Regions from separate parts of the Enterococcus sp. DJ147D b genome, predicted to be linked through region 4. Evidence: predicted binding sites of a transcription regulator. Region 4 holds the regulator's gene; each other region holds the start of a gene.

Evidence for each region. Region 4 encodes LexA, which represses DNA repair genes until DNA is damaged. Its sites were predicted from a motif close to CNAACANNTGTTNG; they were not measured.
Region 1: the regulator LexA is predicted to act here: its motif matches at 1,182-1,195, upstream of dinB (DNA polymerase IV).
Region 2: the regulator LexA is predicted to act here: its motif matches at 1,898-1,911, upstream of AC4BD1_RS09710 (Y-family DNA polymerase).
Region 3: the regulator LexA is predicted to act here: its motif matches at 2,021-2,034, upstream of uvrB (excinuclease ABC subunit UvrB).

Annotation. Positions count from the first base shown of each region.
Region 1 covers NZ_CM177104.1:1,878,726-1,882,278, reverse strand. Annotated here, with positions in the region: gene rsmI (16S rRNA (cytidine(1402)-2'-O)-methyltransferase) at 29-901, shown strand; gene dinB (DNA polymerase IV) at 1,235-2,341, shown strand; gene AC4BD1_RS08860 (mannitol dehydrogenase family protein) at 2,540-3,553, shown strand, end outside.
Region 2 covers NZ_CM177104.1:2,064,781-2,068,333, forward strand. Annotated here, with positions in the region: gene AC4BD1_RS09700 (hypothetical protein) at 1-53, shown strand, start outside; gene AC4BD1_RS09705 (hypothetical protein) at 199-546, opposite strand; gene AC4BD1_RS09710 (Y-family DNA polymerase) at 539-1,867, opposite strand; gene AC4BD1_RS09715 (bacteriocin secretion accessory protein) at 2,125-3,504, opposite strand; gene AC4BD1_RS09720 (peptide cleavage/export ABC transporter) at 3,507-3,553, opposite strand, start outside.
Region 3 covers NZ_CM177104.1:1,076,791-1,080,343, forward strand. Annotated here, with positions in the region: gene AC4BD1_RS05220 (amino acid ABC transporter ATP-binding protein) at 1-376, opposite strand, end outside; gene AC4BD1_RS05225 (amino acid ABC transporter substrate-binding protein/permease) at 378-1,871, opposite strand; gene uvrB (excinuclease ABC subunit UvrB) at 2,130-3,553, shown strand, end outside.
Region 4 covers NZ_CM177104.1:1,482,485-1,486,037, forward strand. Annotated here, with positions in the region: gene tkt (transketolase) at 1-977, opposite strand, end outside; gene AC4BD1_RS07030 (DUF896 family protein) at 1,088-1,327, opposite strand; gene lexA (transcriptional repressor LexA) at 1,474-2,097, shown strand; gene AC4BD1_RS07040 (hypothetical protein) at 2,234-2,452, shown strand; gene AC4BD1_RS07045 (immunoglobulin-like domain-containing protein) at 2,620-3,553, opposite strand, start outside.

The DNA.
Region 1 (3,553 bases), 400 kb from region 4:
TCGCTCTTTTTTATTAAGGAGGCAGGAAATGTATAACCAAAAAAGTTTTAAGGATCATTCAGGTATAGGAACTTTATATCTTGTTCCCACACCGATTGGTAACCTTGAAGATATGACTTACCGAAGTGTTCGTCTGTTACAAGAAGCAGACTTGATAGCAAGTGAAGATACACGTAATACACAAAAATTATTAAATCATTTTGAGGTAGAAACACCACAGAAAAGTTTGCATGAACATAACTACAAAGAAAGAATTCCATACTTACTTGAACAATTAAAAACAGGACAAAGCATTGCCCAAGTAAGTGACGCGGGAATGCCTTCTATTAGTGATCCTGGTCATGAATTAGTTGTTGCATGTATTGCAGAAGGAATCCCAGTCGTATCAGTACCCGGCCCTACAGCAGGTATTACTGCTTTGATTGCTTCTGGTCTCGAACCACAACCGTTTTTATTTTATGGGTTTTTACCAAGAAAAAAGAAGGAACAAAAAGAAATATTGATGCAATTAAAGCCTCAAACAGCAACACTTATTTTTTATGAATCACCTTATCGTGTAAGTGCTACACTTGAAAATATACGCGTGGTACTTGGAAATCGTCAAGTGGTGTTATGTCGGGAACTAACTAAAATTCATGAAGAATATCTACGTGGAGATGTAGACGAACTATTAATGTATCTAAAAGAAAATCAAATCAAAGGTGAATGTTGCTTGATGGTCGCTGGCGACGATGGTAGTTTGACTGAAGCAGAGGAAGTTATTCAAATCTCTTTGAGAGAACAAGTAGAAGCCTTGATTGCAACTGGTGAGAAGCCAAATGCTGCTATTAAGAAAATAGCTGCGGCAAATCACCTGAAAAAGCAAGAAGTTTATCGACAATTTCATGAATTAGATGAATAGTAGCAAATTCAATAACCAATACACAAAAGCTTAAGGAGCGAAACAGAACCATGTTTTGCTCCTTTTTTGAATGGTGACTTAGTGTACATATGAAAACGATTCGTGTAGAAGAAATTCAATTTTAAAAATAGATATTTTTTTACATGAAACAAAATACACGGACGATTTTTTGTTGAATAAGTCGAACTATCTTATGATTATGCAAAACGAATGGCATACCCATTTATCAATGATCATACATTTTTTAAAACCTCAAAGTTAAATTAGAATAGCTTGATAGGGAACAAAAGTTCGACTATAATAACAATGAGAATAAGATCGAGGTGAATACCAATGGAACTACAGTTTCCTTTACATAATGATACATCAAGAAAGATCATCCATATCGACATGGATGCTTTTTTCGCCTCGGTTGAAGAACGCGATCATCCAGAATTTAGAGGGCACCCATTAGTGATTGCTCGCCATCCCAGTGATACTGGTGGTCGAGGTGTCGTGACAACGGCAAATTACGAAGCGAGACAATATGGGATTCATTCAGCGATGAGCGCACAAAAAGCATTTGAATTGTGTCCAACAGCCATTTTTAAACCTGGTGATCATCAAAAATATTCGGAAGTATCTCAAGTTGTTCGTGAAGTTTTTCGGAGATACACTGAAGTCATCGAGCCAGTTAGTATCGATGAAGCGTATCTAGATGTGACAGAAAACAAAGTGAATTGTAAATCAGCAATTAAAATTGCTCGAATGATTCAAGCAGATATCTGGGAAGCAGTTCATCTAACTTGTTCGGCAGGAGTTAGCTATAATAAATTTCTGGCAAAACTGGCTTCTGATTTTCAAAAACCACGTGGAATTACTGTGGTGACACCTCAAGAGGCTGTCTCTTTTCTAAAAAAATTACCAATAGAAAAGTTTCATGGAGTTGGAAAAAAAACAGTGCCAAAAATGAATGAGTTAGGAGTTTTTACAGGTGCAGATTTATATGAGATGAGTGAAATGCAATTGATTCAAAATTTTGGGAAAATGGGGTATTCCCTTTATCGAAAGGTTCGTGGGATTCATGATTCGCCTGTAAATGTTACGCGAGAGCGAAAATCAGTTGGCAAAGAACATACCTATGGTCAGCCACTCCAGACAGAAGAAGCTGTCTTAGCACAGCTTCGACAGCTAGCAGAGAAAGTAGAAGAAGCACTGAGAAAAGTCCAAAAACATGGGAAAACAGTCGTATTAAAAGTTCGCTATACTGATTATTCAACAATTACGAAACGGATAACCTTACCAGAATACATTTATAAAAAAGAGGCACTTTATTATCAGGCCAGTTTGATTTGGGAAGAAATTCTTGGTGTCGAGAAAGGCATTCGGTTGTTAGGGATAACACTCACTAACTTGGATCCTATGACCTATGAAAATATAGTTTTGCCTTTATGGGAATGAATGATTGATTATAAATAAGAGAAAGCACACTATATGCGAGGTGCTTTCTCTTATTTGAGTTATTCTGATATATTAGTATTTGCTATTTTTTTTATTAGTAAGGTGAAAAAAATAAAATTGACGTATTGACAAAGCCGAAATTGGCGAATATAATGCAAGTATCAAATTAACTGATATATCAGTTTTGGGAGGGATTCTGTGATTGACTTAAAAGATTGGCAAAAATCAGTAACGGAATTAAAACAAGTTGGCATCGCTATTCCTACTTATGATGTTGATGAAGTTAAGAAAAAAGGAAAAAAATCGCCAGTGTGGCTTCATTTTGGTGGTGGAAATTTATATCGTGGATTTCATGCAGAAATTGCACAGCGATTAGCTGATGCAAAAGAATTAACTGCTGGTATTGTTGTTTGTGAAACTTTCGATAAACAAGTAATTGATAAGGCTTACAAACCGTTTCACAGTGATGTAGTAGAAGTTATCATGCATGATGATGGGACCTTAGATAAGAAGCTTTTAGCTGCGACAGCAGATGCTTTCTTTTGTCATCCTAGTGAGAAAGAAAGTTTTGCACAAGTCGTTCAATATTTTGAAAATCCGGCCCTACAGTTTACGACCTTTACGATTACCGAAAAAGGGTATCACTTGAAAGATGCTTCTGGGGAATTTTTTCCTGTAGTAGAAGCGGATATTCAAAATGGCCTTGAAGCTCCGCAACATACGATAAGTATCGTGACGGCTTTATTACACAAACGATTTTTAGCGGGAAAATTACCAATTGCCATGATTTCCACGGACAATTTTTCACAAAATGGAAAGCGATTCCAAAATAGTGTGCTGACAATTGCACAAGGATGGCGAGAAAAAGGCTTTGTATCTCAAGCATTTATCGAGTATTTAACTGATTCTGAAAAAGTAGCTTTTCCTTGGAGCATGATTGATCGTATTACACCAAACCCTGCAAAAGTTGTACAGACGGAACTTGAAAAACTCGGTTTTGTTGATATGGAAATGATCCAAACAGAAAAACATACGAATATCGCACCGTTTGTGAATACCGAAGTTGTCCATTATTTAGTGCTCGAAGACCACTTTCCGAATGGACGTCCTGCTTTAGAAAAGGCGGGCGTTATCCTTACAAGTCAAGAGATTGTTGATAAAGCAGATGTGATGAAAGTCACCACTTGTTTGAATCCACTTCATACGGCTATG
Region 2 (3,553 bases), 580 kb from region 4:
AACAGAACAATGAAAACGGAAAAATTGGCTTAACAAAAGCAAGTAATAAATGAAAAAGAGGAATCCTTATTGAAAGGATTCCTCTTTTTCATTTGTCTTAGATTCCATGAATCGTTTTCCTACCCACCGTATCGAATAAATAAAAGCTATGTCATTTTAGTAATCCTCGATTATGATAACTTGCATCATAATAACTTTCTATATTAAACTCCACTTAACCGGATGATAAAATTCCACATGCCTAATTTCATCATAATTCACTTTGCTAGAACCTACATAGATCCCTAACTCATCATGTCCTAAAACAACACCAACAATATCGTTAGGATAATAGCCTTCAGAATCTCGTTCTTTTATTTGTATAGCAACAGATTCTCGTTTTATGAGTGCCTTATTCAACACTTCTGAGATTGCTTCAGTTGTCATTTGTGTTTTTGCCACATTCACTTGCGCAGTTTCTTTCGTCTTACTAGTAATTTTTTCAGTATGGTCAGATAAATACATGCCTTGCCATTTGATAATCCCTCGATCTTCATAATCAAACATGCTCGATTCCTCCATTTCCTCCAGCGTGCCCACCAACTAAATTACTTCGATCGATACTTCTCGCACCTTCGAGATAAGAAGACGCATGAACAATTGAACTAAATCCATATTTTCCACGAATTTTATCAATGATTCGATCTAAATTTTCTTCTCTCATTTGTTTTTCTGGATCGCTAAATAAATCTAATTGCGTGGAATCGGTATACACTAACTTGCTATAAGCTATGGAAACATGTCGGACTTCTTGACCATCATAAAATTTATGAAATAAATACATACAATACATTTGAAGTTCTTTCGTGTTATTCGTCAAAGGTATTTTCATTTGGCGAGAAAATCCCTCTTTTTCTTCCAAAATAGACGTGCCAATCCCTACATGGATACAGCTGGTTTTACAACCATGTTTTCTAATTCTGATTGCTACTTGTTCAGCCATTTCTTTCACGACAATCTCAATCTCTTCTTTTCTAGTATAATCTCTTGGCAAAACTTGAGAGTTTCCATAACTTTTTTCTTTTGTTTGAGGTGGAACAACTGCGATGTCTGTACGATCAATCCCATTAGCATGGAAATATAATTGTAATCCCAGCACGCCAAATTTATTTTTCAGTGAATAAGGTTTCCAATTTGCTAACCCTTCGATCGACATGATCCCCATTTGATTCAGTCGTTTTTTGGTCCGTGAACCAATTCCCCAAAAATCAGTCATTTCTCTGATACGCCAAACTTTTTTAGGAACATCTTGGTATGTCCACTCAGCGATGAATCCTTCATTTCTTTTTGCTTCATTGTCTAATGCTAGTTTTGCAAGTAAAGGATTATCCCCTATTCCTACAGTGGCAATCAATCCCATTTCTCGATAAACATGTCGCTGAATTTTTCGAGCCAATTGCTTCCGTTGGTCGCTACGACTTTTCCCAGCTGTCGTAAATAATTTCATTGAGCTAGTGACTTTCAAAATCGATTCATCAATTGAATAAATCAGTAAATCTTCATCTGCTACATATTTTCTAAAAATATCATTTACTTCCATATTTCTTTTGATGTACAAATTCATTCTAGGTGCAGCAATAATCAAACTGTCAGGAAAAGGCGAAGGCAAATCTCTTGGTCGGCTAACATTAGAGATTCCATACTGTTGCTTAGCCATTGGCGAAGACGCTAGAATCAGACCTGAACCAGTATTATCCGCTTGACTCATAACAACCAGTTCTGTTGTCAAAGGATTCAATCCACGTTCGATACATTCAACCGAAGCATAAAAACTTTTCATATCGATCATGAAGTAATCATTCACAGGCTCATTTGAATAATCTAGCATGTCGTTACACCTCACTTCATGCTCATTATACAAACGTATGTTCGCTTTGTAAACTGATTATACTAACTTTTTTCGTAAAAAAGTAAAAAACGAAGGCACAAAGTTTAGTCCTTCGTTGTTTTATTTAATTTTTTTATTTCTATCACAGCTATTCCATTTGTTCTGCTGAAACAATCATTTTATATTCGTATGTTCTATTATTTTCTAAGAGTTTCTTTTCATTTTAGTCAATAAATTGGAATTATTTTACTAATCGTTCACTCTTGATTCAATAAAAATTTTTTGATTTGTTCCCAGTAAGTGTTCTTTCCGATAATCAGCGATAATTCCCCCGTCAGACCATAACGATCCACTATTTTTTTATTTGATTTTAATCGCCCTTTGATTAAGTAAAAAATGCCTTCCTCGGTTGTAGTACTCGTTTCAGGTATTTCTGTTATCTCTCCATCAAGCGTTGTTGCCACAGCTTTTCTATCTAATTTGAAGTGAACGAGCATTCCTGTTTTGATATGTGTCATTTCATTTGCTGGTATCCTAGCAGTAAATGGTATTTCATCGTCTTTAAAGGATGGATAAATTTCTGCTAAAAGTGTGCCTTTTGGTAGAAAGGTTTGTTCCTTTACTGCATCATTCAAATGGAGAATACCGTCTTTTTTAGCTCTTACTGTTCCCAAATCAATTTGTTCGTTTATATTCTCTATAAGTACTTTCTTTTTCTTTTCAGACTCATCTAATTCAAGTATCTTTTGCTTCGTTTTCGCTAAAATTTCTTCCTTACTTTGTGCCAATCTTTCACGTTGGGAGTTGATTTCATCCTCTGGTGTAACAGGTTTGACAAGCGTTTCTTGTTCCATTTGTAGTTGTTCAATTTCTTTTTTTAATTGGCTGATTTGCTCATCAATGACTGTCAAAGTAGTTGTTTGAATTTGCTCTTTTTTATCTTCTGAACCATTTTTCAGTTCCATTTGCCATACTTGATATTTAGCTTTGATTGCTTCTGAAACATTTCTAATTGTTTTTTGGTCTTTCCATGCTACTCTTACTTTTTCCCACTCAGATTGTTTATTTTTTCGTATACTAATCTCCTGACTATGCTGGTCCATATTTTTTTGATATGTTTCTTGCTCTTTCTGATTTGCTGCCAGCATTTGTTTTGATAAAGATTCACTGGCTTCTTTTTCTGCAAAGAAACTTTTTAATTGGTTACTATAACCAAAAACATCCTCTACTTTAAAAAGATTTCTTTCTTCAGCTAAGCTATCAAGAAAAAGCTGCGCTGCTTCTTTTTGTTTTACAAAGTTCTCAATTTCTGTTTCCAGTTGGGCTTTCTCATTAGTTAATTCCTTCGTGTTAAAAATAACTAGAGATTCTCCACTTTTCACTGTTAAGTTCTCTTGTAATCTATTTTCTTTCATTTCTGCTTCTATCGGTACTTGAATCTTTTCTATGGATAAAGGAGTTATTTGTCCTTGTGCTCGTACCGCGATTTCATGTTTAGCAAATGCTAAGAACAAGCCAGCGAACAGAAAAAAAATCATAATCGGATAGAGGATCCAACGATAAAAAGTTTGATGTTGTTGTCGATATACGTTTGAGTGCTCAAGCCAATCTTTATTTTTCATTACTTCCCCCACCATTGTTAAATCTCCCATAGTTTTTGATACATACCACGATTTGATCTTAGCT
Region 3 (3,553 bases), 410 kb from region 4:
TATCTAATAGCTTGATGGCTTTTTTTTCTGCTTCTTCGCGAGATTCCTTTTTCAAATCCATTGGCGCAAGAATAATATTTTCTAAAACAGAAAGGTGAGGGAATAAATTAAAGTGTTGGAACACCATTCCGATATGCTGACGAACAAGATTGATATTTGTGTTTTTATCCATTAAATGAGCGCCGTCGATGATGATGTCACCATCCGTTGGCTCTTCTAGACGATTTAAGCAGCGTAGGAAAGTACTTTTTCCTGAACCAGAAGGGCCGATGATACAAACGACATCGCCTTCGTTGATTGAGACGTTGATATCATTTAATACAGTATTTTCACCATATTTTTTTACAAGATGTTCAACTAAGATTTTTTCTGACATCTTACTTCACCTTCTTTTCTAAAACTTTCGCTAATTTTGTTAAAGCGGTAATCAAGATTAAATACATGACTGCGATAATTAAGTAAACATACGTACTTTGTGTGGTACGGGCAACGATAATTTTACCAGCTTGTAGTAATTCGACTACTCCGATTGCAGAGATGATTGTTGTATCCTTCAATGAGATAACGAATTGGTTAACGAATGAAGGAAGCATGATTCGAATAGCTTGTGGCAAGATGATTTTTTGCATTGTTCGGTTATAAGACAACCCTAAACTTCTCGAAGCTTCCATTTGTCCAACGGGAACGGCGTTGATACCGCCACGAACGATCTCTGCAATATACGCACTCGCGTTTAAGGTCAATGTAATAACGCCAGCAATGAAATCTGGAATTGTAAATCCAACAATTCCAGGTAAGCCAAAGAAAATGAAGAAGGCAAGTACCATCATTGGAATTCCACGAATGATATCAACGTAAATGCTTGCTATCATGCGTAGTGCACGAATAGGTGAGACACTGAATAATCCGAAAATAACACCCACTACTAGTGCCAAAGCGAAAGAGACTAGAGCAAGAACGATTGTCATCCAAAAACCACGTAATAATGGTTTGTAATTGTTTTTGATTAAACCGATGATTGTTGATTCGTCTTTGGTTGAGTCTGCTGACTCATTTGAAGTAGCTACATATTTATCAATGATTTTGTCATAGGCGCCTGTGCGCTTTAACTCTTTAAGTCCTTCATTGAACATCGTTAAAAGTTCTGGGTTTTCACCTTTTTTAACTGCGAAGGCATATTTACCACCAGATTCTTTTGGCATTGGGGTATCAATTTTTTGACCTTGTTTGATAGCATAACCAAGAACAGGGTAGTCATCCATGATTGCGTCAATCGCACCAACTTTCAAACCGTCATATAATTGGTCAGCAGCGTCGAAGTACTTGATTTTGTAGCCATATTCTTCTTCATGATTGCTCAGGAATTCAGCGCTTTCGGTTCCGACTTTGGCACCAACTGTTTTCCCTTTTAAATCTTTGTAGGATTTGATTGATGTATCACCTTGTTTTACGCCCAACTGAATTCCGCTATCAAAATAAGTATCAGAAAAATCGTAACTTTGCTTACGTTCATCTGTGACGGTCATTCCGGCAATCATGCCATCAGCTTGTCCAGACTCTAATGCTTGTAACGCAGCGGAAAATCCGCGATAGTCCATTTGGATATTGAAGCCTTGAAGCTCGGAAATCTGTTTCATTAACTCAACATCGATTCCTTCATACTTACCGTCCGTGTTTTGAAACTCGAAGGGTGCAAAGGCAGAGTCGCTAGCAACGACGTATTTGTCTTTTTTTGGCTGAGCCATCTGCATCGACTCGGCGGTACTTGATTCCGTATTGTTTGTTTCTGCATGGGCAGGATTACTAGTTGCAAGTGTGATAAATCCTGCCATTATGAAAATGAACGAGTAGAATAAATGCTTTCTTTTCATAATTACCTCCTAAATTCTCAATATCTATTTATTATAGGTGAAAAGTAATGAATCAGACAAGTTCTGAAACTTAAAAAAATGAAAAAAACAATAAAATCTAACATCCTATGTAAGAAGTTCTAACATGGAATGCCGAGGTAAAGGAGTGGCGAAAGTATGTTCGGTGTGTTATAATTTTTTAGTAAGGAATGCCTTTGCTTTCCTTTTCTTTTTGCAAGTCATAAAATGAAAAGGAATGAATGAAAAGGGGGACGAAAAATGATTGAAAGAGATACCTCTCAACAATTTGAGCTTGTCTCGAAGTACCAACCAGCAGGGGATCAACCTGAAGCGATACGCCAATTAGTGGATGGTGTGGTTGGTGGGGAGAAAGCGCAAATCTTATTAGGTGCAACCGGTACGGGGAAGACCTATACGATTTCAAATGTGATTAAGGAAGTAAATAAGCCAACATTGATTATTGCACATAATAAAACTTTAGCTGGACAATTATATGGAGAATTTAAAGAATTCTTTCCCAAAAACGCGGTTGAATATTTTGTTTCTTATTATGATTATTATCAACCAGAAGCGTATGTTCCATCTAGTGATACTTATATTGAAAAAGATTCAAGTGTCAATGACGAGATTGATAAGCTGCGCCATTCGGCTACAAGTTCCCTTCTAGAGCGGAACGATACAATTGTGATTGCCTCTGTTTCTTGTATTTTCGGATTAGGTTCACCATTTGAATATCAGAAACAAGTTGTTTCAATTCGACAAGGAGCAGAACTTGATCGTAATCAATTGATTCGGAATCTAGTGGGAATCAATTTTGAACGAAATGATATTGATTTTCAGCGTGGTCGGTTTCGAGTACGCGGTGACGTGGTGGAGATTTTTCCGGCTTCACGCGACGAACGTGCTTTGAGAGTCGAATTTTTTGGGGATGAAGTCGAACGAATTCGGGAAGTAGATGCGCTAACTGGAGAGGTGCTTGGTGAAACAGGACACGTTGCTATTTTCCCTGCTACTCACTTCGTGACAAATGATGAACATATGGAACAGGCTGTTGCGAACATCAAAGCCGAACTAGAGATGCGCTTAAAAGTGTTACGAGATAATAATCAGTTACTAGAAGCGCAACGTTTAGAACAAAGAACAAACTATGATATCGAAATGATGCTAGAGATGGGTTACACTTCAGGCATTGAAAACTATTCGCGACATATGGATGGTCGAAAAGAAGGAGAGCCACCTTATACATTGCTTGATTTCTTTCCAGAAGATTTTTTGATTGTCATTGACGAATCACATGTAACGATGCCACAAATTCGCGGAATGTATAATGGTGACCGGGCGCGTAAACAAATGTTAGTTGATTATGGGTTCCGCTTGCCTTCAGCGCTTGACAATCGGCCATTAAGATTAGAAGAGTTCGAGCAACATGTCCATCAAATTATCTACGTCTCGGCTACACCGGGGCCTTATGAAAATGAACAAACGGATAGAGTAATCCAACAAATTATTCGTCCAACTGGTTTATTAGATCCAGTGATTGAAGTTCGTCCGATCATGGGTCAAATTGACGATTTGGTTGGTGAAATCAATGACCGAGTGGAGAAAAATGAACGTGTCTTTGTAACGACGTTGACGAAAAAAATGTCTGAAGATCTGACTGATTACTTTAAAGAACTGGGAAT
Region 4 (3,553 bases):
GCTAATTCTGGATAAGCGTTTTTGTAATTAGCAAATTTTTCATTCCATTGTGCTTCTGCTTTTTCGCCCTCTTCGACCATTTTTTCATGGAAACGAATAGCTACTTCTTCAGGCACTGTGAAATCTGGGTAATCCCAACCATACACTTCTTTTGCCATCTTGATTCCTTCATCACCAATCGGTGCGCCATGGACAGAAGATGTTCCTTCGTTAGGTGAGCCATAACCGATAACTGTTTTCACTTCAATTAGTGTTGGTTTTTCAGTTTCCTTTTTAGCTGCTTCAATTGCGTTAGAGATAGCTTCTAAATCATTTCCATCTTTCACTAGGATATGTTGCCAGCCATACGCTTCGTAGCGAGCGCCAACGTTTTCTGTGAAGGCTTTTGAAGTTGGGCCATCAAGTGAAATATCATTTGAATCATATAAAACAATTAATTTTCCTAATTTCATGTGTCCAGCCATAGAACTTGCTTCTTGAGACACACCTTCCATTAAATCGCCGTCACCACATAAAGCATAAGTATAATGATCAACAATATTAAAGTTTTCTTTATTATAAGTTGCTGCAAGGTGTGCCTCTGCCATTGCCATACCAACAGCCATGCCGATTCCTTGACCTAGTGGACCAGTTGTTGCTTCAACGCCATCTGTATGATGGACTTCTGGATGTCCTGGTGTTTTTGATCCCCATTGACGGAATTGTTTCAAGTCATCAATTGTTACTTGATAGCCAGATAAGTGGAGTAAACTGTACAACATAGCTGAACCATGCCCAGCAGAAAGTACAAAACGGTCACGATCTACCCAATTTCTCGAAGTAACAGGATTTACTTTTAAATGTTTTGTCCAAAGTGCATATGCCATCGGTGCAGCACCCATCGGTAAGCCTGGATGACCTGAGTTTGCTTTTTGTACAGCTTCAATACTTAATGTACGGATTGTGTTAACGCCTAGTTGATCAATTTTGTCGAACAAAAGAACCCCTCCAATTTAGGTTTTTTTTACTGTAATTCATTTCATGCTCATTTTAGCGGATACAGTTCAAAAAATCAATGCTTTTTTGGTATTTTTTACCAAAAACCACACTAACGGTCATGTAACCCTTTTTCTTTTTGAATTTCTTTTAATTTATCTGGTGTCACATCATTACCTTCTGGATCAACGATTTTCATTCCTTCAATATGATGTCTCATGCCAGAGCGAAAAGCTGTCAAATATTCTTCTCTCAATAAAATCTGTTCTTTTTCTTCTTCTTTTGAAAGTCCTTCAGCTTTTTTCTTTTTGGCTAATTCATTAATACGTGCAATTTTTTCAGGTGATAACATTATCAGCCCTCCTTTTTTCTCTTCTTATATTATATAAAAAAACCAAAAAAAACAACTAGCGATCTCTATTTACATACGAACATTTGTTTGAAACAGCGCTTTTTATGTGGTATTATTTAATTATTAAGTGAAAGAAGGTGTACTTTGTGGCCCGACAAACTGAAACACGACAAATCGAAGTCTTACGTTATATCCACGAACAAGTGACCCGTAAAGGATACCCACCAACTGTTCGTGAGATTGGTGAAGCTGTTAACCTTTCTTCAACATCAACTGTCCATGGACATTTAGCACGATTAGAAAAAAAAGGATTCATTTTACGTGACCCGACAAAGCCACGAGCAATCGAACTAACTGATTTAGGGTTAGATCAAATTGGGATCAAACCATCTACTATTCCAATGCTCGGAGTAGTCACAGCTGGTGAGCCGATTCTTGCAGTTGAAGATGCCTCCGACTTTTTTCCTGTTCCACCAAATTTAACTTCAGAAGAAGGCAGCTTATTCATGCTGACCATTCGTGGTGAAAGTATGATCAATGCAGGAATTTTAGACGGGGATAACGTCATCGTTCGAAAGCAAGAAAGTGCTAAAAACGGCGATATCGTCATTGCTATGACAACAGAAAATGAAGCGACTTGCAAAAGATTCTATAAAGAAAAAAACCATTTCCGTTTACAACCTGAAAATGACTTATTAGAACCAATCATTTTAGATGAGGTCTCTATCTTAGGTTTAGTAGTTGGTCTCTATCGTAGCCACATTTATTAATATAATTAAACCAAAGAATTGCAGTAAAACTTCTGCAATTCTTTTTTTATTGATCTTACCTCTTTACAAACCGAACAAACATTCGTATAATGATTTTACGAACGAATGTTCGCATAAATAAATGAGGTGAGAATTCATGAAATCAATTAGACGTATTGGCTTGGTATTACTGGTTTTATTCTTAGGTATTTTGATTGGCAATTTTGGGATCCAACCGGCATTGATTATTTTTCTTCCGTTATTCACATTATGGTTCATGTTGTGGGACGAAAAAAAATATCGTCAAGCCGAACAGCGTAGGCTTCATGAAGAACATTTCTATCATGAACATTACTTACGCTCTCGGCAATCTTGAAAGAAAAATAAAGGTAATTAATCGTTCGTTACAATCATCTATTGGCTATTATACTGAAGGCAATTGCTTGTCCTTTACTTTGACTAATCCAAAGTATTCATTCAATAAGAACTATTATTCCCCTATCAAAAAAGACGATCAAAATTTTGATCGTCTTTTTGCATTTCTTAATTAGTTGACTCTTTTTTTAATTCCCATGAAGCATCACTACCTGGTACAGATTGTGTCCACCATTTAGCAAGATATTGTTTGCCATTGTAATTTACAAGATCTCCTGCAACATATGTCCCGCCTTGATAATAATCTACACTCCCGTCCTCATTTTTTATTATTTCTTTTTCCCAAACTTGTGCAGATCCTGGAGTATCCCCTTTTGTCCACCATTTAGCCGTATAAGTTGCTCCTTGATAGGTAACTTTGTCTCCTTTCACGTAAATCGTTGTTGAGGAATAGTTAGGTACATTTTCTTTTTCTTTGACTGTTACAGTAATTGTTTGCGTTGTCTTTTCACCTTTGCTGTCAGCAACTGTATATGTAAGATCATTTGTTCCAACTTTTGAAGTGTCGACATTTCCTGTCACAACTATTTTTGATGTTAGGTCACCATCTTCTTGATCGTTCGCTGTTACGCCAGCTAGTTTATCAAAGGTTGCACCAACTTCAATGATTTGATCTTTCAAACCAGAAAAAATTGGTTTCGTATTCGCATTAGGGTCCACTACTGTAATCGTCCGAATCTTTTCTGAATGGTTTTTCTGACTGTCTACCACAGAATAAGTTATTTGGTATTCACCAGCCTTTGAAGAATCCACCGTTCCAGTCGTCGTGATTTTAGCCGTTAGATCTCCATCTTCCTGATCAATCGCAGTCACGCCCGCTAAAGCATCAAAGGAATCATTCAACTCAATTGTTTCATTTGTTGCTCCTTTGATTACTGGTGCTTGGTCTCTTATGCCTGCCTCTCCGTCAAATTCACCCATAATTTTTGAAAATTCATAGGTTTCTTGTTCGAGTCCAGTATTTTTTAAATCTTCATTCAAATCATTGTCCCGATTCAACGACCAGAAAGAAAGCATGCCAATTTGTTTTTCATTTGCATAT